DNA from 3 places in the Anoxybacillus sp. FSL W8-0104 genome. Region 3 is predicted to be linked to each of the others. Evidence: riboswitches for the same ligand, from Rfam matches in the RefSeq annotation. Region 3 holds a riboswitch; each other region holds the start of a gene.
What was found. A riboswitch is a leader RNA that binds a small molecule or an ion and turns the genes downstream of it on or off. The one in region 3 is predicted to bind S-adenosylmethionine.

Region 1 (10,397 bases), 1.8 Mb from region 3:
GCGGAACAACTTTTGCCCAATGCTGGCGAAATAAATCTTCATTTTCTTTTAACGCCGAGTCTGTATCTTTAAAAATGACCCCTAATTTCTCTAGATCTTCTTTCATGTTATGGTATACAACTTCCGACTCGTATTGCGCCGATACCCCAGCTAAATATTTTTGTTCTGCTTCTGGAATACCGAGCTTATCGAACGTTGCTTTAATTTCTTCCGGCACCTCATCCCAAGAACGACCGGATTTTTCCGATGGTTTGACGTAATAAGTAATTTCATCGAAATCTAAACTTGATAAATCGCCGCCCCATTGTGGCATCGGCATGCTGTAAAAAATGTCTAACGCTTTTAAGCGGAAGTCGAGCATCCACTTTGGTTCATTTTTCATTCGCGAAATTTCTTCTACAATTTCGCGCGTTAAGCCGCGCTCAGCACGGAATACAGATACGTCTTTATCGGCGAAACCGTACTTATATTCACCGATTTCTGGCATTTTTTTCGCCATCTCTTTCGCCTCCTTTTTTATGACTAGCCTTGTTGCTCATGCAATCCTTTTTCCATCGCTTTCCACGCTAATGTAGCGCATTTAATGCGGGCAGGGAATTTTGATACGCCTTGAAGTGCTTCAATATCGCCTAAATCAATTGAGTCGTCATAATCTTTTCCTTGCATCATGTCTGAAAAAATCGTTGATAGCTTAAGCGCTTCTTCAATTGTTTTTCCCTTGATCGCCTCTGTCATCATCGATGCAGAGGACATCGAAATAGAACAACCTTCTCCTTCAAACTTCGCATCGACAATTTTCCTATCTTCTACTTTTAATGTTAAGTGAATGCGATCACCACACGTCGGGTTGTTCATGTTTATATCGACGTGCTCCCCTTCTAACACACCACGATTTCTCGGGTTTTTATAATGATCCATAATAACTTGTCGATACAACGTATCTAAATGGCTATTAAAAGACATAGCTGAAATACTCCTTCGTTTTCTTTAATGCTGAAACGAGTGCATCAATTTCTTCTTCGGTATTGTATAAATAAAAGCTTGCACGTGCAGTTGCCGTCACGTTTAACCACTTCATAAGTGGTTGCGCACAATGGTGACCAGCACGAACAGCAATACCTTCCGCATCTAAGACGGTCGCAACATCGTGCGGATGCACACCGTCAATATTAAATGTCACAAGCCCTGCGCGCGCTTTCGGGCCGTAAATCGTCAATCCGTCAATCGTCGCAAGCTGTTCGAGCGCATATTGCGCTAAACGATGTTCATGCTCAGCGATATGATCTAACCCGACTTGCTCAAGAAAATCAATCGCCGCTCCTAAGCCAATCGCTCCTGCGATAATTGGTGTACCACCCTCAAATTTCCACGGAAGCTCTTTCCACGTTGACTCGTACAACCCAACAAAATCAATCATTTCGCCACCAAATTCAACAGGCTCCATTTGCTCAAGCAAATGTTTTTTGCCATATAACACACCGATACCTGTCGGCCCGCACATTTTATGTCCCGAAAACGCATAAAAATCGCAGTCAATATCTTGCACATCTACTTTCATATGCGGCGTGCTTTGTGCCCCGTCAACAACAACGACGGCACCGTTCTTATGGGCAATTTGCGCAATTTCTTTTACAGGATTGATCGTACCTAGGACGTTCGATACGTACATGATCGCAACAATTTTCGTGTTTGGCGTGACTGTTTGTTCCACATCTTCTAACCGGATCGTGCCGTCTGGTTGAAGCGGAATGTATTTTAACGTTGCCCCTGTTTGTTTAGCAACTTGTTGCCATGGGATGATATTGCTATGATGCTCCATATACGTAATAACGATTTCATCGCCTTCGCGCACGTTTGCGCGACCGTAACTTGCCGCCACTAAGTTAATGGCCGTTGTCGTCCCGCGCGTAAAAATAATTTCTTCCGTCGAAGCGGCACCGATGAAGCGGCGCACTTTTTCACGCGCCCCTTCATATGCGTCAGTTGCCTTCGTCCCGAGCGTATGCACGCCACGATGAACGTTTGAATTATATTGTCGATAATAATTGTCAATCGCCTCAATGACCGGCAACGGTTTTTGCGACGTTGCTGCACTGTCTAAATAAACGAGCGGTTTGCCGTTTACTTGTTGATCTAAAATCGGGAATAGTTGACGAAGTTCTTTTACGTTCATCATTTAACTTTCCTTTCGATCACTTCAATTAATTGTTTTTTCACACGCTCAATCGGAATTTCATTGACGACTGGTGCTAAAAAGCCATGAATAATTAATCGTTCCGCTTCCGTTTTCGGAATACCGCGGCTCATTAAATAATATAGTTGCGTCGGATCGACACGGCCGACCGATGCCGCATGGCCTGCTGTCACATCATCTTCATCAATTAACAAAATCGGGTTTGCATCGCCGCGCGCTTTCGGGCTTAACATAAGCACACGCGACTCTTGCTCTGCGTTTGATTTTGATGCCCCGTGCTCAATTTTACCAATCCCGTTAAAAATGGATGTCGCTTCATCTTTGACTACGCCATGTTTTAAAATGTATCCTTCCGTATGCTTGCCGTAATGAATAACACTTGTCGTAAAGTTTTGGACTTGCTCACCGCGACTCACAACAACTGTCTTTGTATCACCAAAAGACCCATCGCCGATCAAGCGCGTAATGTTTTCTGAAATTGTATTTCCGTCGTTCATTAAACCGAGCGCCCATTCAATGCGCGCATGGCGGCCTGTAATTCCACGACGGTTCACATATGTCGTCGTTCCTTTAGCTAAACTGTCCACAGCGCCAAAAAATACTTGCGCATCGTCTAATGCAAACACTTCAGCAATGATGTTCACGATCGCTTCGGAACGTTCACGTGTTGAAATATAGTTTTCAACATACGTCACTTTGCTACCGACGTCCGCAACGATAATGACATGGTTAAATAACGCTTCCGCTTTTTCATGTACATATACCGCTTGCAATGGCACATCGACTTGGACATGCTTTGGTACGTATACAAACACCCCGCCGTTCACAAGCGCTGCATGAAGCGCTGTCAGACGATGTTCATTTACTTTGACGCCGTCCATAAAATATTTTTGCACAAGCTCACCATGTTCGCGGACAGCTGTCGCTAAGTCGGTGAAAATAACACCTTTTTCTTTTAGTTCATCTGCAAGCGATACGTATGCACATGTATGATCGCGTTGCACATATACATTTTTTTGTTCCTCATCGATATCAATAAGCACTTTCACTTCTTCTGGCAACTCTTCTAACGACGAAAGCGGTGCGCTTTCAACGAGATGAGTAGAAAATTGTGTAAAGTTCCAACGATCAATTTTTGTTTTATCTGGCTTCGGTAAAGGAAGTTGTTCCGCTTGCGCAAGAGCTTGTAAGCGAACGTTTAAAAGCCAGTCCGGTTCTCCACGCCCTTCAGAAAAAGAGCGCACATACTGTTGGTCGAATGGTAGTTTCGTCTCGATCATCATAAATCCTCCTAACGCTTACGCTTCTTGCTCAACGACTTCATCTTCAATGCCTAATTCTTTTTTAATCCAGTCGTATCCTTCAGCTTCAAGACGTTGTGCTAATTCTGGACCACCAGATTTCACGATGCGTCCTTGCATCATAACATGCACGTAATCTGGCGTAATGTAGTTTAATAAACGCTGATAGTGCGTAATGATTAAACAGCCAAAGTCGCTATTACGCATTTCGTTTACACCTTTTGCAACAACTTTTAATGCGTCAATGTCAAGGCCTGAGTCAATTTCATCTAAAATAGCAATTTTCGGTTGTAACATCATTAATTGTAAAATTTCGTTTCTCTTTTTCTCTCCACCTGAAAATCCTTCGTTTAAATAACGATGCGCCATATCTGGATTCATTTCTAAAAACGCCATTTTTTCGTCTAATTGGCGAATGAATTTCATTAATGAAATTTCGTTTCCTTCTCCACGACGTGCGTTAATAGCAGAACGAAGGAAATCCGCATTTGTTACACCGCTAATTTCGCTCGGATATTGCATCGCTAAAAATAGCCCAGCACGAGCGCGCTCATCTACTTCCATTTCTAATACATCTTGCCCATCTAATGTAATGCTTCCTTTTGTTACTTCATATTTTGGATGCCCCATAATGGCAGCGGATAACGTCGATTTCCCTGTTCCGTTCGGCCCCATGATCGCATGGAACTCGCCACCTTTAATTTCAAGGTTAACCCCTTTTAAAATTTCTTTTCCATCAATTGCAACGTGAAGATCTTTAATCGTTAATGTTGCCATAAAAAAATACCTCCAGTTTCGCTTATGTTCATGAAACGTAATTCTCACTTTATTCTCATTACAATTTTATAACAGATGAAAAGTATTAGCAACCTTATTGCAAGCATTTTGATACTTTTCTGTTTCTAAAGTTGGTTTAATTTATCACGTATGTAAAAAAGGATAGGAGAGCCCTATCCTTTTAATGCACGTGAGTAAACGCGTTAAACGCTCGTCCAACATGAGGCATGTGTTGCGTAAACCTTGTTCTATCGACATATGTACTCCTCCTTCCTTTTTATCATGCGTCGTTTTCGAGAAAATATAAAAGGACGCCCGAATGGGCATCCTTATTTCGTTGCTGGAATAACAGCACCGTTATATTTTTGTAAAATGAAGTCTTGAATTTCCTTTGATTGCAACACTTCAACAAGCGTTTGAATTTCTTTACGTTTTTCGTCACCTTTACGAACCGCGATAATGTTCACGTATGGGTTGTTTTCTGGCGATTCAACCGCAATCGGATCTTTTGCTGGATCTAATCCGGCATCTAACGCATAGTTTGCGTTAATTAATACCGCATCTCCTTCATCATTTTTATACACTTGCGGAAGCAATCCTGCTTCGATATCTGCTTCAAATACTAAATTTTTCGGATTTTCAACAATGTCATCAATTGTTGCTTTCGTCTTATCGACACCATCTTTTAATTTAATTAGTCCTTTTTCTTCAAGCATCGATAAAATACGACCGTGATCAGCAACAGAGTTACTCATAATGATTTTTGCACCGTTTGGTAGCTCTTCAAGGCTTTTATATTTTTTAGAGTATACACCGATTGGTTCAATATGAATACCGCCAGCATTTACAAAGTCATAGCCATGTTCTTTCATTTGTGCTTCTAAATAAGGAATGTGTTGGAAATAGTTTGCATCTAACTCTTTATCTGCTAATGCTTTGTTTGGTAATACGAAATCTTGGAATGTAACAATTTCTAATTCAATACCCTTTTCTTTTAAAATCGGTTTTGCTTTTTCTAAAATTTCGGCATGTGGCACGTTTGATGCACCAACGACAAGCTTATTCGTCTTTTCTTCGGCACTTTCGCTTTTTCCGCAAGCAGCGAGCGCTAATACAACAACTGCAGCAACAAGTAAAGAGAACCATTTTTTCATTTGTTTTTTCCCCCTTTTATCGTTTATCTATTTTAGAAGTGACAAGGTCACCAATAAACTGAATGATAAAGACGATGATTAAAATGAGCACTGTTGCAACGAACGTGACGTCGTTATTGTTACGTTGAAACCCTTCTAAATACGCTAAGTTTCCAAGCCCTCCAGCACCGACAACTCCTGCCATCGCTGTATAACCAACGAGCGCGATCGCTGTAACTGTAATACCAGATACAAGTGCTGGCAACGCTTCAGGGAGAAGCACTTTCCAAATAATTGTTGCTGTCGTCGCCCCCATCGCTTTTGCCGCTTCAATAACACCTTTATCAATTTCACGAAGCGCAATTTCGACCATGCGTGCATAAAACGGCGCGGCACCAATAATTAGTGCAGGCAACGCGGCATTTGCCCCAAGAATCTTACCGACAACAAGCTTTGTAAACGGGATGAGCAAAATAATTAAAATAATAAACGGGATGGAACGAAAAATGTTGACGAACGATGCGATCACACCGTTAATAAAACGATTTTCCCATATGTTTCCCTTAGACGTTAAAAACAGCAACAATCCGAGTAAAATACCGAGCACAAACGTTGCGACAACGGAGACGGCGGTCATATACAACGTTTCCGTCGTGGCCGCCCATATTTTATCCCAAACGACGTTCGGAAATAGTTCATTGAACATTCGCCAACACCTCCACTTCAACTTCTTGCTGGCGAATGAAATCGAGCGCTCGCTCAATCTCGTCATTCGCACCGTCTAAATGAACGAACAACACCCCGTATGAACCGTGATGCGTTTGCGAAATTTTCCCTTGCAAAATGTTCACGTTCAAATCAAATTGTCGAATGATGTGCGTGATGAGTGGTTGCTCAGCTTCTTCGCCAACAAATGTAAGCTGTACAACTTTTCCATTTGGATATCGCTCAAGAAGATGCAACATCGCCTCTTTCGTTTCTTCCGGCTCTGTGACTTGCTGAACAAATCGTTTCGTAATCGGCTGCTCTGGCTTGCGGAACACGTGAAGCACTTCGCCCATCTCGACAATTTTTCCGTTTTCCATGACCGCTACACGATCACAAATTTTACGAATAACATGCATTTCGTGTGTAATTAATACGATCGTTAAACCAAGACGTTTATTAATGTCAACAAGCAAGTCTAAAATTGAGTCGGTCGTTTGCGGATCAAGCGCCGATGTTGCTTCATCGCACAACAACACTTTCGGATTGTTCGCTAATGCGCGTGCAATACCAACGCGTTGCTTTTGTCCGCCGCTCAGTTGTGACGGATACGCATTTTCTCTCCCTTGCAAACCGACGAGCTGAATGAGTTCATCGACGCGCTTCATCCGTTCTTCTTTCGGCACGCCAGCAATTTCTAACGGAAAAGCAATATTTTCGCGCACTGTTCGCGACCAAAGTAAATTAAAATGTTGAAAAATCATACCGATTTGTTGGCGCGCTTGGCGTAACTGCTTCCCGCTAATTTTCCCCATATCTTTCCCATCAACAATGACTTCACCGCTCGTCGGCTTTTCTAATCCGTTCAATAACCGAATGAGCGAGCTTTTCCCTGCGCCGCTATAGCCGATAATACCAAAAATTTCTCCTGCTTCAATATGCAAGTTCACACGATCAACAGCGGTCACATGTCCACTTGCTGCTTTGTACACTTTTGTTACATTCGATAATGTGATCACGTTGCTGTCACCTTCCTTCCATGAAAAAAACCTTTCTGCTCAAGAGAACAGAAAGGCGCGAATCGTCCATTCTGTCTCTTATCTCTCAAAGCAAACGCTTTGTGTGAATTGGCACCATTTCAGCAGCGCTGACGGTTGCCGGGTTTCATCGGGCACATCCCTCCACCTCTCTTGATAAGAGCGCTTTTAAACGCTTTATTCAGTTAACGTTTTAATATGTTTGAGGATCATTTTAAATTACAAAGGTGAGTATATCATCGAAAGAAGGACGGTGTCAATAAAAATTTTTCAACTATTTCCCCTTCATAATCAAGTGAACGGAATATATAGCATGAGAAATCGCTACTCTTCGGATGTCGGGCTACGAACAACCCACCGCTTTGTTAAAATGCAAAAGACTGACCCAGCACGCATTAGCGTTTCAGATCAGCCTCTTCAGTTCAAAAAATGAAGTTAAACTTTCCAATTGTAGGCATACATAGTTACATGCCAAACGGACCCTTTAATTACATTCTTCTTTTGTAATTCTAATCGTTACGTACACTTTATGAAAGGAGTCATAGTAGTCAGCTTGTGCAACACTAGATGTATACCATTTATCAACTAATTTCAAGTAAGAATCTGTATTTACTAAAGAATAAATCCCCGTAATAGTAGAAGTCTTAGTCGTTAGATTTCGATCGTACGTAACTGTCATCGTCACTGTACCATACATACTCTGAACCGTTTTTGTTTCTTTATTTCCTCGGACAATCGTATCAAGTGGAGCAATTTTTGATTTTGAATTGCTTAATTTTGCCATTGAACTCCCTACTGCAGGAGTAACTGTAATTGTTACATTCCCCTCTTTATATACTCGTTTCGGGAGCGTACTAGCTTCAGTAGTAATTAACGACCCAAAAAAACCATCTAATAACAGAGTAGCAGTTAGTGCTAGGGTAGCAACTAAAATAAGCCTTCTAAATTTACTTTTCATTATTTTCTCTCCTCACATAGTCCAATTGTAATGCTAGTTCTCCGCTACTTGTCCATAATGAGATAGACTTGTACATTAGCGCCAGTTAAACATCGGTATCATGAATATAAGCAGAAATTTTTATTTAGCTGATTACTCACCATAGGTACAACATATTGTATAAAAATCGGACGTTCTTTATTTCAACTTATACATTGCTCATACTCCTCCGCTTCTTCTCCCAAAAATAGCTGATCAGCTATTTTCATTTTACCAAAAATAGAAAAGAAAAAAATCCGTATTTTCCGCCAATTTTTTGGCGAAAATCCGCCAATTTCTTCAAAATAAATGACAAAGTTTATTAAATGAAGTAGAATCTAGTAAAAAAGTGGAGGAGAAATTGCATGGCTATTCGTACATTGCTTATTGATTCTGACCCTATCTATTTGCTTGGGTTGAAAAAATTGTTGGAAAACGAAAGCAATATAACAGTTATCGGTTCTTGTTCTTGTATCGATTCACTAGATACTTTCATACATATACATGTACCAGATGTCATTGTGATAAATGTGCACATGCACATAATAAAAGCATTGGGCTGGATAAAAAATGCGAAGGAAATATACCCCACAATAAATGTCATTATGCTATGCAACTATCCACCGCTCGCCTTATCTGCGCATGAGGCAGGTGTATCCGTCGTATTGTCAAAAGAAAAAGTTTCCACTCATTTAGCACATATGATCCGATACAGCAACGAAGGAGAAAAATATTTTTTGGTGGATAGTGAAACTATGTATTCAACAAAGCATGGTTTAACAAACATTGAAATCAATATACTACAAATGTTGGCAGATGATCAAACGAGTGTACAAATTAGCGAACGGCTAAAGATAAGCAAACGAACAGTGGAACGTCACCTTTCTTCTATTTTCGAAAAATTAGGGGTTTCGTCACGAACAGGAGCGGTTGCCGAAGCGCTGCGGTTACAACTCATAAAATGAAAGGTGCTAGTCGAAAAATCTAACTAGCACCTTTCATATTTACACCCGCGAATACATCGACCGTACCCCTGTCGCCGCTTCAATCGCTTGTTCTAAGTCTTCGATTAAATCATCGACATTTTCAATTCCGACCGATAAACGAATCATATCTTCTGTCACACCGGATGCTTTTAAGTCCTCTCCACTTAATTGTTGATGCGTTGTACTTGCAGGATGAATAATTAAACTTTTTGCATCGCCAACGTTGGCAACATGCGACCAAAGCTTAACGTTGTTAATTAACGTAGCCCCTGCTTCACGGCCACCTTGAATGCCGAAGACAACGACTGCTCCTGCCCCTTTTGGCATATATTTTTTCGCTAGCTCTTTTGCTGGATGATTGTCATGTTCAGGGTACAACACCCAATTAACTGCTGGATGGTTGTCCAAATACTCGACGATTTTTCTCGTATTGGCAATATGCTCTTTCATGCGGACATGCAACGTCTCCAGCCCTAAATTAAACTGGAAGGCGTTGAACGGGCTAATCGCCGGTCCTAAGTCACGTAACAACTGCACGCGTGCTTTGACGATATACGCCGCCGCACCGATGTCTGCGTATACGAGATTATGGTAACTTGGATCTGGCGCCGTAAACGCTGGAAACTTCGGCGAATGCCAATCAAATTTTCCACCATCGACAATGATACCACCTAACGTCGTTCCGTTACCAAGCAACCATTTCGTTGCCGAATGAATAACAATATCCGCTCCGTGTTCGATTGGCCGGCAAAGGTATGGCGTCGCAAACGTGTTGTCAATAATCAACGGAATGCCTGCTTCATGCGCAATTTCCGCAACTGCCTCAATGTCTAACACATGCAGGCTTGGGTTGCCAATTGTTTCAGCAAAAATCGCTTTCGTTTTTGGTGTAATTGCCGCACGGAAATTTTCTGGATCAGACGGATCGACAAAATGTGTTGTAATGCCGTATTTCGGCAACGTATTCGCAAACAAATTGTACGTTCCTCCATATAACGTCGAAGCAGAAACAATATCATCTCCCGCTTGAGCGACGTTTAATATTGCCATCGTAATAGCAGCCATGCCGCTCGCTACCGCTAAAGCACCAATGCCCCCTTCAAGTTGAGCGACACGCTCTTCAAACACCGTTACCGTCGGATTATGAATGCGCGTATAAATGTACCCAGCTTCCTTTAACGCAAACAAATTGGCCGCATGCTCTGTGTTATCAAACAAATACGCATTCGATTGATAAATTGGCACTGCACGCGCTTTCGTTACTGGATCCGTTTGCAAGCCACCGTGC
Region 2 (10,397 bases), 170 kb from region 3:
TGAATAAAGAAGACGTGGCCCATTTATTAGAAGTGCGCAAACTGCTTGAAGTTGGCGCAGCTGGATTGGCGGCGCGAAAACGGACGGAAGAAGATTTGCGCGCCATGCAAAGCGCCCTTGCGCAAATGCGTGAGGTGATCGGCAATGAAGAGCTTGGCGAAAAAGCCGACTTTTTATTTCATATGGCGATTGCGACGGCGACGAAAAATCCGTTATTAGTTAGCTTAATGAACAACGTGTCGGGAATGATGATGGAAACGATGCGTGAAACGCGACGCATTTGGCTGTTTGCGAAACAAACGACGACGGAGCAGCTGCTTGAAGACCATATCGCCATCTTTGAAGCGATTCGCGAACAAAACATCGAACTTGCGCAAGAGCGAATGAAAGACCATTTAGGACACGTAGAAAAAGTGCTTTCTGACTACATTTCTTTATGATGGGAGGGCTCCCTCCACACATACTCATCAGATGACCGGTTGACTAATTTGGCAATTGCGTGTAAAGTGAAGGAAAAGAAAACGTTTTCGAAAGGGGATCGGGGATGAACGTTACATTATTCGTTACATGTTTAGTTGATTTATTTCACGTGAACGTCGGAAAGGCGACCGTTGAACTATTAGAACGGCTCGGCTGTACGATACATTTTCCAGAGGGGCAAACGTGCTGTGGTCAGCCTGCGTACAATAGCGGGTATGTAAAAGAAGCGAAGGAAGCGATGAAACATATGATTCGCACGTTTGAACACGCAGAATATATCGTGACCCCATCCGGTTCGTGTGCAACGATGTTTAAAGAATATCCGCACATTTTTCAAGGTGATGGGGAATGGGAAGAACGCGCGCAACGCCTCGCCGATAAAACGTACGAACTGACGCAATTTATTGTTGATGTGCTAAAAGTGGAAGATGTTGGCGCGCGGTTAGAAGGGAAGGCGACGTACCATACATCATGTCATATGACGCGCCTGCTCGGCGTGAAAGACGCGCCGTTTACGTTATTACAACACGTGAAAGGGCTGGAAGTTGTCCCTTTGCCAAACGCGCACAATTGCTGTGGATTTGGCGGTACGTTTTCAGTAAAAATGGGACCGATTTCGGAACAGATGGTCGATGAAAAAATTCAATGTATTGAACAAGTCGAAGCCGACTATTTAATCGGTGCAGACTGTGGCTGTTTAATGAATATCGGCGGGCGCATCGAACGAAAAGGCAAACCGATTCGCGTCATGCACATTGCCGAAGTGCTCAATAGTAGATAGGGGGGATTCATATGGCGATGAAAATTAACATGGGAGAGTTTCACGAACGCGTCGAGAAAGGAATTCATAATACGTTTATGCGCGGAGCGGTTGCTGGAGCGCAAGAGCGGCTGCGCACGCGCCGGTTGGAAGCAGCTGCTGAGCTTGGCAACTGGGAAGAGTGGCGCGCGCTCGGAGAAGAAATTCGCCAACATACACTTGAAAACTTAGACTATTATTTAATGCAACTGAGCGAAAATGTAAAAAAGCGCGGCGGCCATGTGTTTTTTGCGCAAACGGCAGAAGAAGCGAACGACTACATTTGCCGCGTCGTTGCAAGCAAACAAGCGAAAAAAATTGTGAAATCGAAATCGATGGTGACGGAAGAAATTCATATGAATGCCGCATTAGAGAAGCTTGGCTGTGAAGTCATTGAAACGGATCTTGGTGAATACATTTTGCAAGTCGACGACCACGATCCACCGTCTCATATCGTTGCGCCGGCGCTTCATAAAAATAAAGAACAAATTCGCGACGTATTTAAGGAAAAGTTAGCGTACACAAAAACGGAAAAGCCGGAAGAGCTTGCCCTTCATGCGCGCCATATGCTTCGCCATGAATATATGACAGCTGATGTGGGCATTACCGGATGCAATTTTGCGATTGCGGAATCCGGTTCGATTACGCTCGTGACGAACGAAGGAAACGCCGATTTAGTCACCGCATTGCCGAAAACACAAATTACAGTCATGGGAATGGAGCGCATCGTACCGACGTTTGAAGAAATGGAAGTGCTCGTTAGTTTACTGACGAGGAGTGCGGTCGGGCAAAAGTTGACGAGCTACATTACCGTATTAACCGGTCCGCGCGAGGAAGGGGAAGTGGATGGACCAGAAGAATTTCATCTCGTCATTGTCGATAACGGGCGTTCTGACATTTTAGGAACGGAATTTCAGTCGGTGTTACAATGCATTCGCTGCGCGGCTTGCGTCAACGTCTGCCCGGTATATCGCCATATCGGCGGTCATTCATACGGTTCGATTTATTCCGGGCCGATCGGGGCGGTATTGTCCCCGCTTCTTGGCGGTTACGATGATTATAAAGAATTGCCGTATGCGTCCACGTTATGCGCGGCATGTACGGAAGCGTGCCCGGTTAAAATTCCGCTTCATGAACTGTTGTTAAAACATCGTCAAACGATTGTCGAACGGGAAGGAAAAGCGCCGATTTCAGAAAAATTAGCGATGAAAGCGTTCGGATTAGGTGCGGCATCGTCGCTTTTATATAAAATCGGGTCAAAAGTGGCGCCGAGCGCTATGAATCCGTTTACCGTCAACGACCGCATTTCGAAAGGACCGGGACCGTTAAAAGCGTGGACGGACATTCGCGAGTTTCCAGCGCCAGAAAAAGAGCGATTCCGCGACTGGTTGAAACAAAGGGGGAACGAATAAATGGAAGCTTTTTTACAACGAATTGCTTCACGACTTGGACGCGATGTGCGTACGTCTGTAGAACGCCCGAAATGGAAACATGCCCCGCAACATACCGTATTTCAAGGGTATAGCCAAGACGAGTTGCTTGATGAATTAAAAAAGCAATGTACGCGCATTCATACGACGCTTGTCGAAACGACAGCAGATTGTCTCGTTGACGCGATAGACGACGTTATAGCGGCACATGGCGGCGGCCCGATTGTCGTCGCAAACGATGAGCGTTACGAGCAGTTTGGATTAAGCTCGCTTTTCACGCGCGAAGATGTACACGTATGGGATCATACGCTCGGACGGGCGAATATCGAAGCGGCTGAGCGAGCCAATATTGGCATCACCTTTAGCGACATCACATTAGCTGAATCAGGAACGGTTGTGCTATTAAACAACCGCGATCAAGGGAGAACGATTAGCTTTTTACCGACGACGTATGTGGCGCTTATTCCGAAAAGTACAATCGTTCCCCGAATGACGCAAGCGGCGCACATCATTCGGGAGAAGCATGTTCCGTCATGCATCAATTTCATTACAGGTCCGAGCAACTCCGCAGATATTGAAATGAACTTAGTTGTCGGCGTGCATGGGCCGGTGAAAGCAACATATATCGTCATTACCGATCGATGAGCAGCGAACAAGCTGCTCTTTTTTATTCCGATCAGATTAGTGAAATTATCAGAAAGTTAAGAAGGAATAACAAAAAATGTAGCGAATATAATCAAAAATATAGTAGAGAGGGAGTTAGTCGGGGAGGGAAACCATTTGAGTGCGAAAGGAAATATGATTGAAAAACCTCAATCCATCCACATGGCCAACCAAGAAAAAGAAGCGATAGAGGAGAAAATTCGTCAATATCGTTTTATTTTTGAACAAGCGATAGATGCGATTGCGTTAGTGAATAAAGACGGTGCGTTTATCGACATGAATGAAGCGGCGTGCCGCCTGTTTCGTGCGTCAAAAGAAAAACTGCTACAAAAACATTTTCAAGACTATTTGCATCTTGTTCCTGAACATATTTTCCAATTTCAAAAACAAATGCTTCATAAGTTCGGGTCATACGATGACGAGCTTGTCATCCGTTTAGCTGATGGCGAAACGAAGCATGTGCAATTGTTTATGCGCCGCCACCCATCATTTGATTTATACATCATCCGCGACATTTCCTCAAAAAAAGTGCTTGAGCGTGAACGTTCGATTAACGAAACGTTATTTAAAGATTTGTTTAACCGCGCAGGTGATAGCATCATCATTTTTGATGCACGAGGGCGATTTATTGATGCGAATCCTTCCTTTTGCGCGAGCGTCAACGCAAACAAAGAGGAGCTGTGCAAGCTTTCTATTCAAACATTTATCCCGATCGAATATCATCATTTGTTCGAACAACTGTTGCTGATGTTAAAGCGCACAGGGACAGTATCGAGCGAACTGCCGTTTATTTTAGCGGACGGCATGCAAAAGTTGTTTGAAATGACGCTCACGGCGAACGTACATAGCGGCTTTTTTATGGCGATTATGCGCGACGTCACCGAAAAGCGAAATATGGAAATGAACTTACAGCGAAGTGAAGAGCGATTTCGTGCCATTTTTGAACAAGCTCACGAAGCGATTTTCATTTGCGATGATTTTGGCAACATTTTGCGCGCCAACCCTGCGGCAAGCCGAACGTTTGAATTGCCGCTCCACGATCTTGTCCGTGCGAACTTAATGCAGTTTATTGATGCAAAAGATGAAAAAGTACGTCGCGTATTACGGCAATTTTTCCGCGACGGAGAAATTCGCGACGAATTAACGTTTCATATGCCAAATGGAGAGCGAAAACAGCTTGAATTTACGTCAAAAAAAGGAGTCATTAACGGCTACCATTTAACGATTTTTCGCAACGTTAGCGAACGTAAAAAAATGGAGAAAGAGTTGCGCGAACAAGAACAAAAGTTTCGCAGCATATTTAATCATGCGATGGACGGGATGATGTTAATTGACGATGAGCAGCGCATTTTTGATGCGAATCCGGTAGCGTGTCGCATTTTCGCTTTAAAAAAAGAACAGTTGATCGGAAAACGTGTGCACGCTTTTATCGAAACGAATCATTTAAAACATTTTCAAACGTGGTTGAGCGAAGCAGGGGAAGAAGAATTCGTCATGGTGGACGGAAAAGGGAAACAAAGAATTGTTGAACTGTCGTTTAAACGAAACGTCATTGAACATGTTGGACTTATGATGGTGCGCGACATCACGGAGAAAAAAGAAATGGAAGAACGTCTGCGCAAGTCGGATACGTTAAACGTCGTCGGGCAGCTTGCGGCAGGAATCGCCCATGAAATTCGCAACCCGATGACGGCGTTAAAAGGGTTTATTCAACTGTTACAAGGAAGCATGAGTCATGAGAGCGAAACGTATCATATGTACTTCGAGGTCATTACGTCGGAATTAAAACGAATTGAATCGATTATTACCGAGTTTCTCGTGCTCGCTAAACCGCAAGCCACTCATTATGAAAAAAACGATGTCGCGAAAGTGATGCAAGAGACGGTTGACTTATTAAGCGTGCAAGCGACGATGCATAACATTCAAATTGAAGCCACATATGAGCCGGTTCCGCCCGTTTATTGCGATTCGAAACAACTGAAACAAGTGTTTATTAACATGTTAAAAAATGCGATCGAAGTGATGCCAAAAGGCGGGACGATTACCGTGTCCGTTCAGCATGTCGACGAAGGCGTGCGCATTGCCATTCGCGACCAAGGTTGCGGCATTCCGAAAGAAAAAATAAAAAAAATAGGCGAGCCGTTTTATACGACGAAAGAGCGCGGAACGGGACTTGGCTTAATGGTCAGCTATAAAATTATTGAAGAACATCGCGGACGCATCGATATTGAAAGCGAAGTAGGTGTCGGCACGACGTTTTATATTACTCTGCCAGCGACGAACGATATGTAGTACAATAGACTGACAGCTAAAGAGGTGGATATGATGTCTTCGTTCGGCAGTAAGCGAACTGCTTGAAGGACGTCGATACGTTATCGTATAGCCATTTTACAACGGAAGATTTCGCAAAGTTAAAACAAATTGATGAACTCATTGCCCGCACAAGCAAGAAATATTTGCCGAAGTCATTCGTCTCATCGATGAACTCATCGAAAAAGTCGAAAAAGAACGGACGTTTGAAACCCACCTCGCATAAGGTGGGTTTATTTTTTTACGATATGGGACAACGCAAGTGCGAAAATTAAAATGGCGCCTTTGACAATATCTTGAGCGTAATATGGCACGTTCACACGAAAACCTCCTCAAATAATGTCGGTAGCTTCGTTTTGTAGTCGCCAGACACGATGCCTTTTTCGGTAATGATGCCGGTAATGAGTTCATGCGGCGTAACGTCAAATGCAGGATTGTACACGTTCACATTCGGCGCGATGTTTACACCAGCGATATGGGTCACTTCTTCTTTCGCCCGTTCTTCAATCGGAATGTCGTCGCCTGTTTCCGTCTGTAAGTCGATCGTCGATAGCGGAGCGGCGACGTAAAACGGAATGTTGAACGCGTTCGCTAAAATCGCTAAGCCGAGCGTGCCGATTTTGTTCGCTGTATCGCCGTTGGCGGCAATGCGATCGGCGCCGACGATGACTGCGGAAATATGTTTGGCTTTCATCGTTTGCGCTGCCATATTGTCTGTAATGAGCGTCACATCGACGCCAGCTTGCGAAAGTTCCCAAGCGGTAAGTCGCGCACCTTGCAGCACAGGGCGCGTTTCGCAAGCGTACGCATGAAGCGTCATTCCTTTTTCTTTCGCTAAATGAAACGGTGCGAGCGCCGTGCCGTATCGGGCGGTAGCAATCGCCCCCGCATTGCAAATTGTCATGATGCGGTCGCCGTCTTGGAACAAAGAAAGGGCATGTTCGCCGATGCGTCGGCATACGTCTTCATCTTCAACTTGAATGCAAATCGCTTCATGAATGAGCGTCGTTTTCGCTTCATTGACCGAGGTGGCGTTGGCGACGCTTTTCATAAGCCGGTCAAGCGCCCAAAATAAATTGACGGCAGTCGGGCGCGAGCTCGCTAAATAGTCGCGGTCGCGCTTTAAATTGGCGTGAAACTGTGCTAAGTCGTTTGTTTCATATGATTTTGCCGCAAGCGCTAACCCGAAGGCAGCAGTCATGCCGATCGCCGGCGCCCCGCGCACTTTTAACGCGACGATCGCGTCCCATACGTCTTTTATGTTTTTTAAGTCTAAATATTCAGTCTTATGAGGCAACGCTTGTTGGTTTAAAATCGTAATATGCGTATCATGCCATTGTACAGATTTCATCATTTTCCTCCTAGCTGTTGACATGTGCGGTTTGTTGTACGAGACGTTTGATAGCATGAATCGGCAAATGTTCACGTTGCACGATGAGTTCGCGTCCGAGGCGAAGAGCGTGCCGTTTTGCTTCTAGCCGCCGTTCAAGCGGCAATTCATCGAGGTCCGCCACATGCGCTAAGCCGATCGTGCGGCGAATGACTTCGCAACCCGCAAATCCGATCGCTTCGACGAGCGCGTCGCTTACGATGTCGTCGAGCACGAAAGAAACGCGCGCATACGGTTCGTTGCTTTCTTGCCAACATGTTGTAAATGTACGAACAAACACGTCCCACGTTTTTTCAATATGCGTAAAGAGCGGCTCGCGTTCGCTTTCATGGCGAGAGAGGGCGTTTAATAGTAAATTGGCAAAAAATTGCCCTAAATCAAAGCCGATCGGACCGTAAAATGCAAATTCTGGATCAATTACTTTCGTGTCATCGTCGCTTGCGAATATGCTTCCGGTATGTAAGTCGCCATGAAGCAACACGTCTGCTTTTGTTAAAAAGAGCCGTTTTAATTTCGCTGCTTCGCGCTTGAGTTCATCATCTTGCCAAAGCTGCTCGACATCAGCACGAAGCTCCGTTTCAAAGCTGTTCGTGTCGTGGTCAAAAAACGGGTCGGTAAAGACGAGATCTTCCGTAATTTTACAAAGTTCAGGGTTTGTAAATTGTTGGGCGAGCTTCTTTTTTTGTTGTTGATTCATGCCAAAATCAGACGTATAAAACGCCGTTTTCGCGACAAACTCGCCGATATGTTCAGAAAGCTTCGGAAATGTTTTTCCTTCGATCAGCCCGCGACGTGCAATTTGTAAATGGGATAAATCTTCCATCACCGTAATCGCTAAAGTCTCATCGGAATAATACACTTTTGGTACATACTGAGGGACGTAGCTTGCGAACGTGCGCAACGCTTGGCTTTCGATTGTCGCGCGCTTTAATGTAAGCGGCCAGCTTTCGCCGACGACTTTCGCGTACGGCAATGCTTGTTTTATGATGATGCTGTCGTTTGTGCGCTCGTTGACGATGCGAAAGACGAGGTTTAAGTTGCCATCGCCAATTTCTTGGCATGAAAGAAGCGCATCTTCTTGGAATAGCCCTAAACGAATCGCGAGCGCGACCGCCTTTTGCTCTGTTAACGGTTCGTACATAGTAATTCCTCCCTTAGCATAAATAAAAAACCTCTTTCGCTGAACGAAAGAGGTTTGAAGTTTGCTTCGCACCTCTTATCTCTCAGCCTACTGCTGCAAGAATTAGCACCGTGCGTCATCGCCGGTTGCCGGGTTTCATCGGGCTCGTCCCTCCACCTGCTCTTGATAAGAGTGTTTATCATTATTTGAATGTTTTGAATAGTGAAAACGTTTCGTGAATTCGCTTGATTTGAATCATACATCGCTTCTCGCTTGTTTGTCAATCTTTTTTTTCAAAAATTTTATACACGTCTGGACGACGATCGGCAAAAATCGGGATGCGGGCGCGTACGCGTTGTACTTCGCTTATGTCGATCGTTGCCTTGATGACTGTTTCTTGTTCGCTTCCTTCTGCAAGAATATTTCCCCACGGATCGATAATCATCGAATGCCCAGCAAACGTGTTGTTCGGGTCTTTTCCTGCGCGGTTGCACGCGACGACGTAACATTGATTTTCGATCGCTCGCGCCATTAATAACGTGCGCCAATGATGAAGGCGCGAAAGGGGCCATTCCGCAACGACAAATAACACTTCCGCACCGTTTAGCGTATGCGCGCGAATCCATTCTGGAAAGCGAATGTCATAACAAATGACGCCTGCGCCCGTCACACCGTCAAGCGAAAATATACCCGTCGTTTCCCCAGCTTGCAAATGTTTATGTTCATCCATCAATTTGAACAAATGAAGTTTACTATATTCACAAACGACATCGCCGTTTCGATGGACGATATACATCGTATTCGTTATGTTGTCCGCCACTTTTTTCGCGACCGATCCACCGACGATATGCACACGATACGTGCGGGCAAGTTCGGAAAGAAACGCCTTCGTTTGTTCGCCGTTTTCATCGGCAATATGAGTAAGCCTCGTTAAATCGTAACCTGTCGTCCATAGTTCAGGTAAAACGACGACATCGGCTTCTTTCGCGATTTGTTCCATGTAGCGCACGACTGTTTGTTTATTTTTTTCCGGTGCTCCAAACGCAATGTCCATTTGCACGCAAGCGATATTCATCTCATTCACCTCAAAAAAATTTTCTTTACATTTTGATTTTTACGATATATGATTCTTGACTAGAATTTCAACCTTTTTGTGAAGTAGGTGTGAAAAATGAAAACATTTCCGCAATCGAACTTGTTACAGCAACTTCCGAAGCAATTTTTTGCTTCGCTCGTGCAAAAAGTGAACGCAGTCATTGCCAAAGGGCATGATGTCATTAATCTCGGACAAGGAAATCCAGATCAGCCGACACCAGCGCACATTGTAAGCGCGATGCAACAGGCGGTAGCAAAGCCTAAGTATCATAAATATTCACCATTTCGCGGCTATTCGTTTTTGAAAGAAGCAGTGGCGACGTTTTATAAACGCGAGTATGGCGTGACGATTGATCCTGAAAAAGAAGTCGCTATTTTGTTTGGCGGAAAAGCAGGGCTTGTTGAAATGCCGCTTTGCTTATTAAATTCGGGCGATGTTGTGCTCGTTCCTGATCCCGGTTATCCAGACTATTGGTCGGGGGTCGTGCTTGCGCGGGCGCGCATGGAAATGATGCCGCTACGGGCGGAAAACGGCTTTTTACCTAATTACGAGGAGCTAAACAAAGATGTCGTTCGCAAGGCGAAACTGATGTTTTTAAACTATCCGAACAATCCGACCGGCGCAACCGCAACGAAATCGTTTTTTCAAGACACGGTTTCGTTTGCTGAAAAACATCGTATCGGTGTTGTACACGATTTCGCATACGGAGCGATCGGCTTTGACGGGAAAAAGCCAGTAAGCTTTTTACAAGTCGAAGGGGCCAAAGACGTCGGCATTGAAATTTATACGTTCTCAAAAACGTACAATATGGCAGGATGGCGCATCGGTTTTGCGGTCGGTAACGAAAGCATGATCGAAGCGATCAACGTATTACAAGACCATTTATACGTCAGCATGTTCGGGGCGATTCAAGAAGCGGCAGCAGTCGCACTACTTGATTCGCAACAATGCGTCGCCGAGCTTGTCGCGACGTATGAAGCAAGAAGAAACACGTTCGTTCATGCATTGCGTGACATCGGCTGGGATGTGCAAGCGCCAGCAGGTTCGTTTTTCGCTTGGCTTCCGGTGCCAAACGGCTATACGTCGGAAACGTTTGCTGACCTTTTGCT
Region 3 (10,397 bases):
ATCATCACAACAAGCGCAAAATAAACAGCATTGACAATTTCATAAATCCCTACTTTTTTAATCGACAACGCTTTTCCATAAAAATAAATCGCCCGTACGGCGCTTGGCACATACGCGAAGGCAAGCCAACCGTTTCCTGTTGCAACACATGCGACAACGACAAATAGATGAAACAACCATGACGCCCACTTATAGCGTGGATTGTTTTTTTCGCGAATCATCGTTTTCACGTAAAATGTACTTCCGATGAAAAACAAAACAGAAGCAATAAATAAAAACAACGCTTTTTCATCTATATGTCCCGTACCGATGTAGTAACTCCCAAGTCCACCAATGGAAAAGTTGATAATGGCAGCGACATCGTTTACAAACGCACGCTCTTTTTTCTTTTTCGCAAAATACATATTTACAATAAAGAACGGAATCATCGCTAAACCGAAATAAATGAGCGACGGTTTGTAAGCAAGTGGAAACGCGACAAAAATAAGCGCGATCAACATATATGTTGCAAACCATTTTTGATGACGAACAGTTGCTTGTTTTTTTATCATTAACGTCCATACATATGTGGCTAAATATAGGAAAAACCATGCGACAAATAACGGAAAATGAAGCCACGTCGCTTGACCGATGTCGATACCGAATAAAAATGGAATGATTAACATCGCCCATGCGCCATGTTGTTTCGGAATAACCATACTATCCCTCCTCACGTCTCATTGTACCATCCCCCCTTTCTCTTTTTTGTGATCGATGTCACATGTTTTTATAAATGTGTGACAAACCATTGAACCGTTTGTAACCATGCTTCGCGCGTCACTTTATGTCCCGCATGTTCATCAATTAGCATCGTAAGCGGCTGATGAAACGGCTCAATTTGTTTATAAAAGGCGTATGTATAATCAAACGGAACGACATCATCTTGTTTTCCGTGCCAAATAAAAAGCGGACGGCCATTTAATTTTTCCGGCTGCAGCGATAAATCATATGTTGTTAATGTGTTGCGCAACGCAGCGAGCTGCTCGTTTGACAGCGGCAAAGACATACCTTTTCGCTCAGCAAATTGCAGCTGCAAGTCGAAAAACGTTTGATAGCATGGACTGCCCATGAGCGAGCCAGCGACGCGAATCCATTCATATTGCGTCAACGCACCGAACGTCACAATTCCCCCCATCGATGTCCCAACGACGCCGATGCGATTCGGATCAACAACGTTTCGTTCGACGAGCTCATTTTTTATATCATCTAGCTCGCGAATGGTCGTTAATACAATATCCCAAAACGACAAATGAAGTTCATCGTCAGAAAGCGGATTTGGACGTTCCCCATGATACAGCGCATCCGGCAAAATGACGCGATATCCTGCTTCTGCAAGCCAATAGCCGAAATGAAGATTATGTTCTTTTGCGCTCGTAAAACCATGAATAAAAATGACAAGTGGACGCATATGATGGATACCATCTTCTTTTACGACATGTAAGCAAGGAATGTTTGCGATCGACTCGCGAATAATGGATACCATGTTCTCATCTCCCATATGATGTTTTAACATTATATTACCATATAGACAAATATTTTGGAAAAACGATACACTGAATGAGGAATAATTTTGACGAAAAGGGGAACGGTTATGGAACAACATTTAATTGCAATTGATTTAGATGGGACGTTGTTAAAAGATGATAAAACGATTTCTTCACGTTCTTATGATGTTATTCAAAAAGCAAAAGCGGCGGGACATGTCGTCGTCATCGCAACAGGTCGCCCGTATCGCGCAAGTAAAATGTATTATGAACAACTCGACTTAACGACGCCGATCGTCAATTTCAACGGTGCATTCGTCCATCATCCGAAAGATGACAGCTGGGGAATGTACCATACGCCACTTCAGTTAGAAACAGTAAAAGAAATTGTTGAAGTAAGCCGAAAATATAACGTACGCAACATTTTAGCCGAAGTGATGGACGATGTTTATTTTCACGAACATGACGAGCAGTTGCTTGATTTGTTTAATTTAGGAAATCCAAATGTGTATATCGGAAACTTACGTGACATTTTACGAAAAGATCCAACGAGCATTTTAATTTTATCTGACGAACAAAACGTCGGGCGCATTCGCACATATTTATCTGAAGTGCATGCCAACGTCATCGACCACCGCAGTTGGACAGCCCCGTGGCACGTCATCGAAATCGTCCGAAGCGGCATTCATAAAGCAGTCGGTCTTGAAAAAATTGCTTCCTATTACGGTATTCCACGCGAGCGCGTCATCGCTTTTGGCGATGAAGATAACGATATCGAGATGTTAAAATGGGCTGGATTAGGTGTCGCGATGGGCAATGCGATTGAACCGCTAAAAGCGGTCGCAGACGATGTGACAAAAACGAACGAAGAAGACGGGATCGCTGTTTATTTGCAATCATTATTAAAGTTATAAAAAATTCCCTTACGTATTGTGACGTAAACATGAACAAACTATCATCGACGCCATATGCGTCACAAGCGGCAAACAAGGGGGCGTATCGTGTGGGCAAACGAAATAAATCAAAACGTTTCGTTCAACAAGGTGCTGATGCGGTTTATAAACATGATGAGCGCATTCCGTATCATATGACGTATGAAGAAGCGGAACAACGCAAAGCAGAAAAAGCGGATCATACGAATCTCGGGGGATTTTAATATGGGTAATCCGTTATTTCAACAAGCAAAAGAAGCGGTCGCTAAAGCAAAAGAGGAAAAAACAGAACGCGCCATCGCTGTAGCGAAAAATGCGCTCTCATCCGCTTTTGCGAATGCGAACGATGCGGAACGAAGACAGTTGCACGATTTGCAAGATGAGCTCGATACATTGTAAAAAGCTGCGCGTCACGCGCAGCTTTAATCTTTTCGGAAAAACCCGACGACTTCTGTCGTTTGCATAATATTTGTAAACGCCTTTGGATCGACTTCTTTAATAATTCGTTTTAAATCAAACAACTCATAACGTGTAATAACGATCATAAGCATATCTTTATCTTCGTTTAAAAATGCTCCTTTCGCCGGAATGACGGTAATGCCACGAATCATTTGTGACTTGATCGCTTGCTTCATCTCTTCCCCTTTTGTCGTAATAATGAGCGCAGTTAATTTTTGATGGCGCGTATGAATCGCATCGATGACGCGCGTCGTCACATATAACGTCACGAGCGTATATAACGCTTTTTCCCATCCGTACACATATCCAGCGGTTAAAATAATAATCGAGTTTAACGCAAAAATGTACGTCCCGACCGAACGATCATTGACGCGAGACAATACGAGCGCAATAATATCTAATCCGCCTGTTGACGCCCCCCATTTTAACGTCCAGCCCGTTCCGACTGCTGCAATCACTCCGCCGAAAACGGCGTTCAATAAAATGTCTTCAGAAAGCGGACGAACAGGAATGATTTCAAGAAATAGCGACATAAACACAACGCTTAAAAAGCTATAAAACGTAAACGATTTTCCTACTTTTTTCCATCCTAAAATGGCCACAGGAATGTTAAATAAAAAAAGCAATAAACCTGTCGAAATAGCATAAGGCGTATAGTCGCCTACGACTTTGGAAATGAGCTGCGCCGCTCCAGCAAACCCACTCGTATATACGTTCGCTGGAATTAAAAATAAATTCATGCCGATGGCGTTTAATAATCCGCCAATGACGACGACAAACAGTTTTTTTACGTCCACAGAACATCCTCCTACAAAGCGATAAAAATTGTTTTTTTTCATAATAATCGCTACACTTAAAATAAGTACATACATAGGGGTGATTGAAATGAATATTAAAATTATAGCGGATAGCGGGTGCGATTTGCCACTTTCTTTTATACAAGAAAAACAAATTGCTTTTTTACCGTTAGCTGTTCATATAAACGACAAAGACTACGATGATCAACTGACGATCCAGCCAAAGCAAGTATACGATGCCATGCGCGCAGGCGACGTACCGAAAACATCGCAAGCAAAACCAGCGCAAATGGAAGAGCTATTTACGACGCTCGCCAAAGAAAACATTCCTGCCATTTATATCGCCTTTTCCTCTGCTTTATCCGGTACATATCAAACAGCGGTCATGATAAAAAACGATGTGCTTGAACGATACCCTGATGCAAAGCTAACGGTTATCGACTCGAAATGCGCATCGCTCGGTCTTGGGCTTGTCGTAAAAAAAGCCGTTGAGCTTGCAGAAAGCGGTATCGCATATGAAGATGTCGTGACGACCATTGAAACGTATTGTCGCCATATGGAACATATTTTTACCGTTGATGACCTACAATATTTAGCGCGCGGCGGTCGCGTCAGCAAAACAGCAGCATTTGTCGGCGGGGTATTAAACATTAAACCACTTCTTCACGTCGAGGACGGGAAATTAATCCCGATTGAAAAAGTGCGTGGACGGAAAAAAGTGTTGAAACGAATGGTCGAGATCATGCGAGAGCGCGGAGCAGACGTGCAAAACCAGCTCATCGGCATTAGCCATGGCGATGACGAACAAACGGCGCTCGAACTAAAAGCGATGATTGAAGAAACGTTCGGCTGCAAACAATTTTTCATTTCTGAAGTCGGCGGCGTCATCGGAGCACATGCCGGACCGGGAACGATCGCCCTCTTTTTCTTGAATAAACAGCTTGGGCATTGATTACACTACCCTTTAAAGGGGTGACGAAGCGATGACAAGCGACAACGACAAAAAAGCAAAAGACAATAACGCGAAACGACACGAAAAAAATATGGAGCGCGAAAAAAATCGCCAAGCTGGCAAGCGCGCCTACTCAAAAGAAACGAACCATTTGTAAACAAAAAAGATGCTCGCGCGGAGCATCTTTTTTACTTCGTTTGAATAGAAAGCATAATAAAGATTTTGTAAAGTTGTTCATATGTCAACAACCGACTATAATGGAAGCACAATATTTGTTTGAGGTGATCCATATGTCAAAAGAAAGTTCATTTGATATCGTGTCAAAAGTCGATTTGTCGGAAGTCACAAACGCCGTCAACATCGCGTTAAAAGAAATTCAAAATCGCTATGACTTTAAAGGGAGCAAAAGCGACATTTCGCTTGAAAAAGACGAGCTTATTCTTATTTCCGACGACGAGTTCAAACTAGAACAACTGAAAGATGTGCTCATCGGCAAACTTATTAAACGTGGCGTCCCTACAAAAAACATTCAATACGGAAAAGTGGAAGCTGCGTCTGGCGGAACGGTGCGCCAGCGTGCGAAACTCGTTCAAGGCATCGACAAAGACAACGCGAAAAAAATTAACACAATCATTAAAAATACAGGTTTAAAAGTGAAAAGTCAAATTCAAGAAGACCAAATTCGCGTCAGCGGCAAAAGTAAAGACGATTTGCAAAAAGTCATCGCCGCGATTCGCGAAGCAGATTTACCGATCGACGTCCAATTCGTCAACTACCGTTAAGAAGGCTATGCGCCTTCTTTTTTCTTTTCTCAAATAAAATAGTTGAATATTTCTAAAAAATCAGTTACATTTATGAGTAACTTCATACACATCATCTTATCGAGAGAAGGGGAGGGACTGGCCCGATGAACCTTCAGCAACCTGACGATCGTCAAGGTGCTAAGTCCAGACAAGCGATTCGCTTGGAAGATAAGAAGGAGCGTACGACGTCTTCTTCTTATGGAGGAGACTTTTTTATTTGAAAAAGAAACGGAGGAATGGACGTGGGATTGCTAAATGATTTAAAAGAACGCATCGTCATCGCCGATGGAGCGATGGGGACGTTATTATATGCGCACGGCATCGATCGCTGTTTTGAAGAATTAAATGTGACAAAGCCTGAAGAAATCGTTCATATTCACGAAGCGTATATCGATGCAGGAGCTGAAGTCATCCAGACGAATACGTACGGAGCGAACTATGTAAAGCTCGCCCGCTACGGATTGCAAGATGATGTCAAACAAATAAACGAAGCAGCCGTTCGGCTCGCCAAGCAAGCCGCAAAAGGACGCGCCTATGTGCTCGGCACAATTGGGGGACTCCGCAGTACAAATAAAAGCACCATTTCGCTCGAAGAAGTGAAACGAACGTTTCGCGAGCAACTGTACGTCTTGTTAAACGAAGGCGTCGATGGCCTGCTGCTTGAGACGTATTACGATTTTGAAGAACTGCAAACCGTTCTTTCCATCGCTCGCCAAGAAACGACGTTGCCGATCATCGCCCACGTCACCTTGCACGACATTGGCGTCTTACAACATGGCATGCCGCTTGCAGATGCGCTGTGTCAACTCGAACAGCTTGGCGCCGATGTCGTTGGCTTAAACTGCCATCTCGGTCCGTATCATATGTTGCGCTCGCTTGAAGAAGTGCCGATTCCGACGCGCGCCTTTTTATCGGTGTACCCAAACGCAAGCTTGCCGCAATATCGCGACGGACGGTTCGTTTATGAAACGAGCGAACAATATTTTGAAGAAACAGCGCGCGCCTTTCGCGATCAAGGAGTTCGACTCATCGGCGGATGTTGTGGAACGACGCCGAAACATATTTCCGCTATCGCTCGCGCCCTGTCCGACCGCACACCTGTATATGAAAAAAAAGTGAAACAACGGCATACAATCGTCGTGCAAGAAGCGGAACAAACATCTGCACCTTCCCTAGCTGACATCGCACGCACGCGCCGTTCGATCATCGTCGAGCTCGATCCACCAAAAAAGCTCGGCTTAACAACATTTTTAGAAGGCGCCAAAGCGTTGAAAGAAGCACATATTGATGCGCTAACGCTTGCTGACAATTCGCTAGCAACACCACGCATTAGCAACGTCGCTGTCGGAACGATCGTCAAACAACAACTGAACATGCGCCCGCTTATTCACATTACATGCCGCGACCGCAATTTAATCGGCTTACAGTCGCACTTAATGGGGCTTCATACGCTCGGCATGACCGATGTGCTCGCTTTAACCGGCGATCCATCAAAAGTCGGCGACTTTCCAGGGGCGACATCCGTCTACGATTTATCGTCATTTGACCTCATTTCGTTAATTCGTCAATTTAACGAAGGGCTTTCGTATTCTGGAAAACCGCTCGGACAAAAAACGAACTTTTCCATCGCTGCGGCCTTTAATCCGAACGTACGCCATTTAGATAAAGCGGTGAAACGACTAGAGAAAAAAATTGAATGCGGAGCGCAATATTTTTTAACGCAGCCGCTATATAGTGAAAAACAAATCGAAGACGTATACGAGGCGACAAAACATTTGGCGACGCCAATTTACATCGGCATTATGCCGCTTACAAGCGCTAGAAACGCCGACTTTTTACACCATGAAGTACCGGGCATTACATTGTCTGATGACATTCGCGCTCGCATGGCCGCTTGCGCCAATGACCCGATTCAAGCAACAAAAGAAGGATTGGCAATCGCCAAATCGCTTATCGACGCAGCATTCGATTTATTCCAAGGTATTTATTTAATTACACCGTTTTTACGTTACGATATGACAGTCGAACTCGTTCGCTACACGCACGAAAAAGAGCGGCTCAAAAAAGAAAGGACGGTTTACCATGGCTAGTTTACTCGAACAGCTTGAAAAGAAAATTTTAATTATTGACGGGGCAATGGGAACGATGATTCAAGCCGCCAACTTAACAGCGGATGACTTTGGCGGTGAAGCGTACGAGGGATGCAATGAATATTTGACGATCACCGCCCCAGAAGTCATTGCCCACATTCATGAAGCTTATTTTGAAGCGGGCGCGGACATCGTCGAAACGAATACGTTTGGCGCAACGAACATCGTATTAGATGAATACAATCTCGGACATATCGCCCTTGAGTTAAATATCGAAGCGGCAAAGCTCGCTAAGCGAATCGCGGAGCAATATTCAACGAGCGATTGGCCACGCTTTGTTGCTGGTTCGATGGGACCGACGACGAAAACGTTATCTGTTACAGGCGGAACGACGTTTTCTGAACTTGTCGCCGCATACGAACAACAAGCGCGTGGACTATTACTTGGCGGCGTCGATCTTCTTTTATTAGAAACGTGCCAAGATACGTTAAACGTCAAAGCCGCTTTTCTAGGCATAACCGAAGCGTTTAAAACGGTCGGAAAACAAGTGCCGCTTATGATTTCTGGAACGATTGAACCGATGGGAACGACGCTTGCCGGACAGACGATCGAATCGTTTTTTATTTCGATTCAACATATGAAACCATTTGCCGTCGGCTTAAACTGTGCAACCGGTCCAGAATTTATGACCGATCATTTGCGCACGCTCGCCTCCCTCGCCAATACAGCCGTCAGCTGTTATCCAAACGCCGGTCTTCCGGACGAAGAAGGACATTATCACGAAACGCCAGACATGCTCGCGAAAAAAATTCGCCAATTTGCCGAGAAAGGATGGCTAAATATCGTCGGCGGCTGTTGCGGTACGACGCCTGAACATATTCGCGCCATCGCTGAAGCCGTTCGCGACGTGCCACCGCGCGTCATTCCGAAACAGTTTCCGATGCATGCCGTCTCTGGCATTGATGCGCTCGTTTACGATGAGACGATGCGCCCGCTTTTCGTTGGAGAACGAACGAACGTCATCGGTTCGCGCAAATTTAAGCGGCTCATTGCGGAAGGAAAATATGAAGAAGCGGCAGAAATTGCTCGCGCTCAAGTGAAAAACGGGGCGCACGTCATCGACATTTGTTTAGCCGACCCTGACCGCGATGAAAAAGAAGATATGGAACAATTTATTCAACAAGTCGTGAAAAAAGTGAAAGTGCCGCTCGTCATCGACTCGACAGACGAAGACGTCATTGCCTGCGCTTTATCGTATTCACAAGGAAAAGCAATTATTAACTCGATTAACTTAGAAGACGGCGAAGAACGATTTGAAAAAATTGTTCCGCTTCTTCATCAATACGGAGCAGCGGTCGTCGTCGGCACGATTGACGAACAAGGCATGGCGATCGAAGCGAAACGAAAACTTGATATCGCCCTTCGTTCATACGATTTACTCGTCAACAAATACGGTGTCTCACCGCACGACATCATTTTCGATCCGCTCGTTTTTCCGATCGGCACAGGAGATGAACAATACATTGGTGCAGCGAAAGAAACCATTGAAGGCATTCGCCTCATTAAACAACATTTGCCGAACTGTTTAACGATGCTCGGCATTAGCAACGTCTCATTCGGTTTGCCACCTGTCGGGCGCGAAGTGTTAAACTCCGTCTTTTTATACCATTGCACACAAGCTGGTCTCGACTATGCGATCGTCAATACCGAAAAATTAGAGCGATTCGCTTCCATTCCTGAAGAAGAAGTACGTTTAGCCGAGGCGTTGTTATTTGACACAAACGATGAAACGTTAAACGCGTTTATTCAATTTTATCGCGATAAAACGAAACAGCCGAAACAAGCAAACGTCCATATGACGTTAGAAGAACGGCTCGCCGCATATGTCGTTGAAGGAACGAAAGACGGGCTCATTGAAGATTTAACGCTCGCATTACAAACGTACAGCCCACTTGACATTATTAACGGTCCGCTTATGAACGGAATGGACGAAGTCGGTCGTTTATTTAACGACAACCAACTCATCGTCGCCGAAGTGTTGCAAAGTGCGGAAGTGATGAAAGCCGCGGTCGCCTTTTTAGAGCCGTATATGGAGAAAAACGAAACGAGCGTGAAAGGAAAAGTGCTGCTTGCAACCGTCAAAGGAGATGTACATGACATCGGTAAAAATTTAGTCGACATTATTTTAAGCAATAACGGGTTTCATGTCGTTGACTTAGGCATTAAAGTGACACCACAACAACTCATCGAAGCGGTGCGACACGAACAGCCCGATATGATTGGCTTATCAGGACTGCTTGTTAAATCCGCACAACAAATGGTGCTTACCGCCCAAGACTTAAAACAAGCCGGCATTTCGTTACCGATTTTAGTTGGCGGAGCGGCTCTGTCACGCAAATTTACCGATACGAAAATTGCCCCTGAATATGACGGTATCGTTTTGTACGCCAAAGATGCGATGGAAGGACTGACGCTAGCCAATCGCATCGTTCAACAAGATATCGTCTATGAGAAAAAAGAAAAAGTGGAACATGTAACAAAACAGCAAAACGCTGTCACTGTCATGACAAAGTCCAATGTGAAGCAAGCACCTATTTACGTTCCGACCGATACAGAAAGGCATATATTACAACACATTCCGCTTTCACACATTGAACCGTACGTCAATTGGCAAATGTTGCTCGGACACCATCTCGGCTTAAAAGGAAACGTCAAACAGCTGTTGGCGGAAGGAAATGAAAAAGCGATCATGTTAAAAGAGCTCATCGATGAATTACTTGCCGAGGCAAAACAAACAAGTTCGCTTGCACCAAAAGCAGTATATCAATTTTTCCCAGCAAC

Region 1: it holds a riboswitch for S-adenosylmethionine, as region 3 does, so the genes downstream of both, NST18_RS12585 (methionine ABC transporter ATP-binding protein) here and NST18_RS03115 (bifunctional homocysteine S-methyltransferase/methylenetetrahydrofolate reductase) in region 3, are expected to answer to the same signal.
Region 2: it holds a riboswitch for S-adenosylmethionine, as region 3 does, so the genes downstream of both, mtnK (S-methyl-5-thioribose kinase) here and NST18_RS03115 (bifunctional homocysteine S-methyltransferase/methylenetetrahydrofolate reductase) in region 3, are expected to answer to the same signal.

What each region holds. Positions count from the first base shown of each region.
Region 1 is NZ_JBBOQU010000001.1:2,370,186-2,380,582, forward strand. It holds gene sufB (Fe-S cluster assembly protein SufB) at 1-499, opposite strand, end outside; gene sufU (Fe-S cluster assembly sulfur transfer protein SufU) at 523-963, opposite strand; gene NST18_RS12560 (cysteine desulfurase) at 953-2,173, opposite strand; gene sufD (Fe-S cluster assembly protein SufD) at 2,173-3,477, opposite strand; gene sufC (Fe-S cluster assembly ATPase SufC) at 3,493-4,272, opposite strand; gene NST18_RS12575 (MetQ/NlpA family ABC transporter substrate-binding protein) at 4,602-5,426, opposite strand; gene NST18_RS12580 (methionine ABC transporter permease) at 5,443-6,111, opposite strand; gene NST18_RS12585 (methionine ABC transporter ATP-binding protein) at 6,101-7,129, opposite strand; SAM riboswitch class I at 7,205-7,310, opposite strand; gene NST18_RS12590 (hypothetical protein) at 7,632-8,105, opposite strand; gene NST18_RS12595 (response regulator transcription factor) at 8,489-9,088, shown strand; gene NST18_RS12600 (O-acetylhomoserine aminocarboxypropyltransferase/cysteine synthase family protein) at 9,128-10,397, opposite strand, start outside.
Region 2 is NZ_JBBOQU010000001.1:741,489-751,885, forward strand. It holds gene NST18_RS04030 (FadR/GntR family transcriptional regulator) at 1-440, shown strand, start outside; gene NST18_RS04035 ((Fe-S)-binding protein) at 545-1,261, shown strand; gene NST18_RS04040 (LutB/LldF family L-lactate oxidation iron-sulfur protein) at 1,273-2,691, shown strand; gene NST18_RS04045 (LutC/YkgG family protein) at 2,692-3,354, shown strand; gene NST18_RS04050 (PAS domain-containing sensor histidine kinase) at 3,508-5,664, shown strand; gene mtnA (S-methyl-5-thioribose-1-phosphate isomerase) at 5,999-7,036, opposite strand; gene mtnK (S-methyl-5-thioribose kinase) at 7,044-8,213, opposite strand; SAM riboswitch class I at 8,286-8,385, opposite strand; gene NST18_RS04065 (carbon-nitrogen family hydrolase) at 8,473-9,267, opposite strand; gene NST18_RS04070 (pyridoxal phosphate-dependent aminotransferase) at 9,364-10,397, shown strand, end outside.
Region 3 is NZ_JBBOQU010000001.1:571,906-582,302, reverse strand. It holds gene NST18_RS03160 (YwiC-like family protein) at 1-698, opposite strand, end outside; gene NST18_RS03155 (alpha/beta fold hydrolase) at 767-1,522, opposite strand; gene NST18_RS03150 (Cof-type HAD-IIB family hydrolase) at 1,631-2,437, shown strand; gene NST18_RS03145 (hypothetical protein) at 2,467-2,679, shown strand; gene NST18_RS03140 (DUF3813 domain-containing protein) at 2,681-2,854, shown strand; gene NST18_RS03135 (YitT family protein) at 2,878-3,711, opposite strand; gene NST18_RS03130 (DegV family protein) at 3,800-4,663, shown strand; gene NST18_RS03125 (DUF3941 domain-containing protein) at 4,695-4,820, shown strand; gene NST18_RS03120 (YajQ family cyclic di-GMP-binding protein) at 4,954-5,445, shown strand; SAM riboswitch class I at 5,539-5,641, shown strand; gene NST18_RS03115 (bifunctional homocysteine S-methyltransferase/methylenetetrahydrofolate reductase) at 5,709-7,556, shown strand; gene metH (methionine synthase) at 7,549-10,397, shown strand, end outside.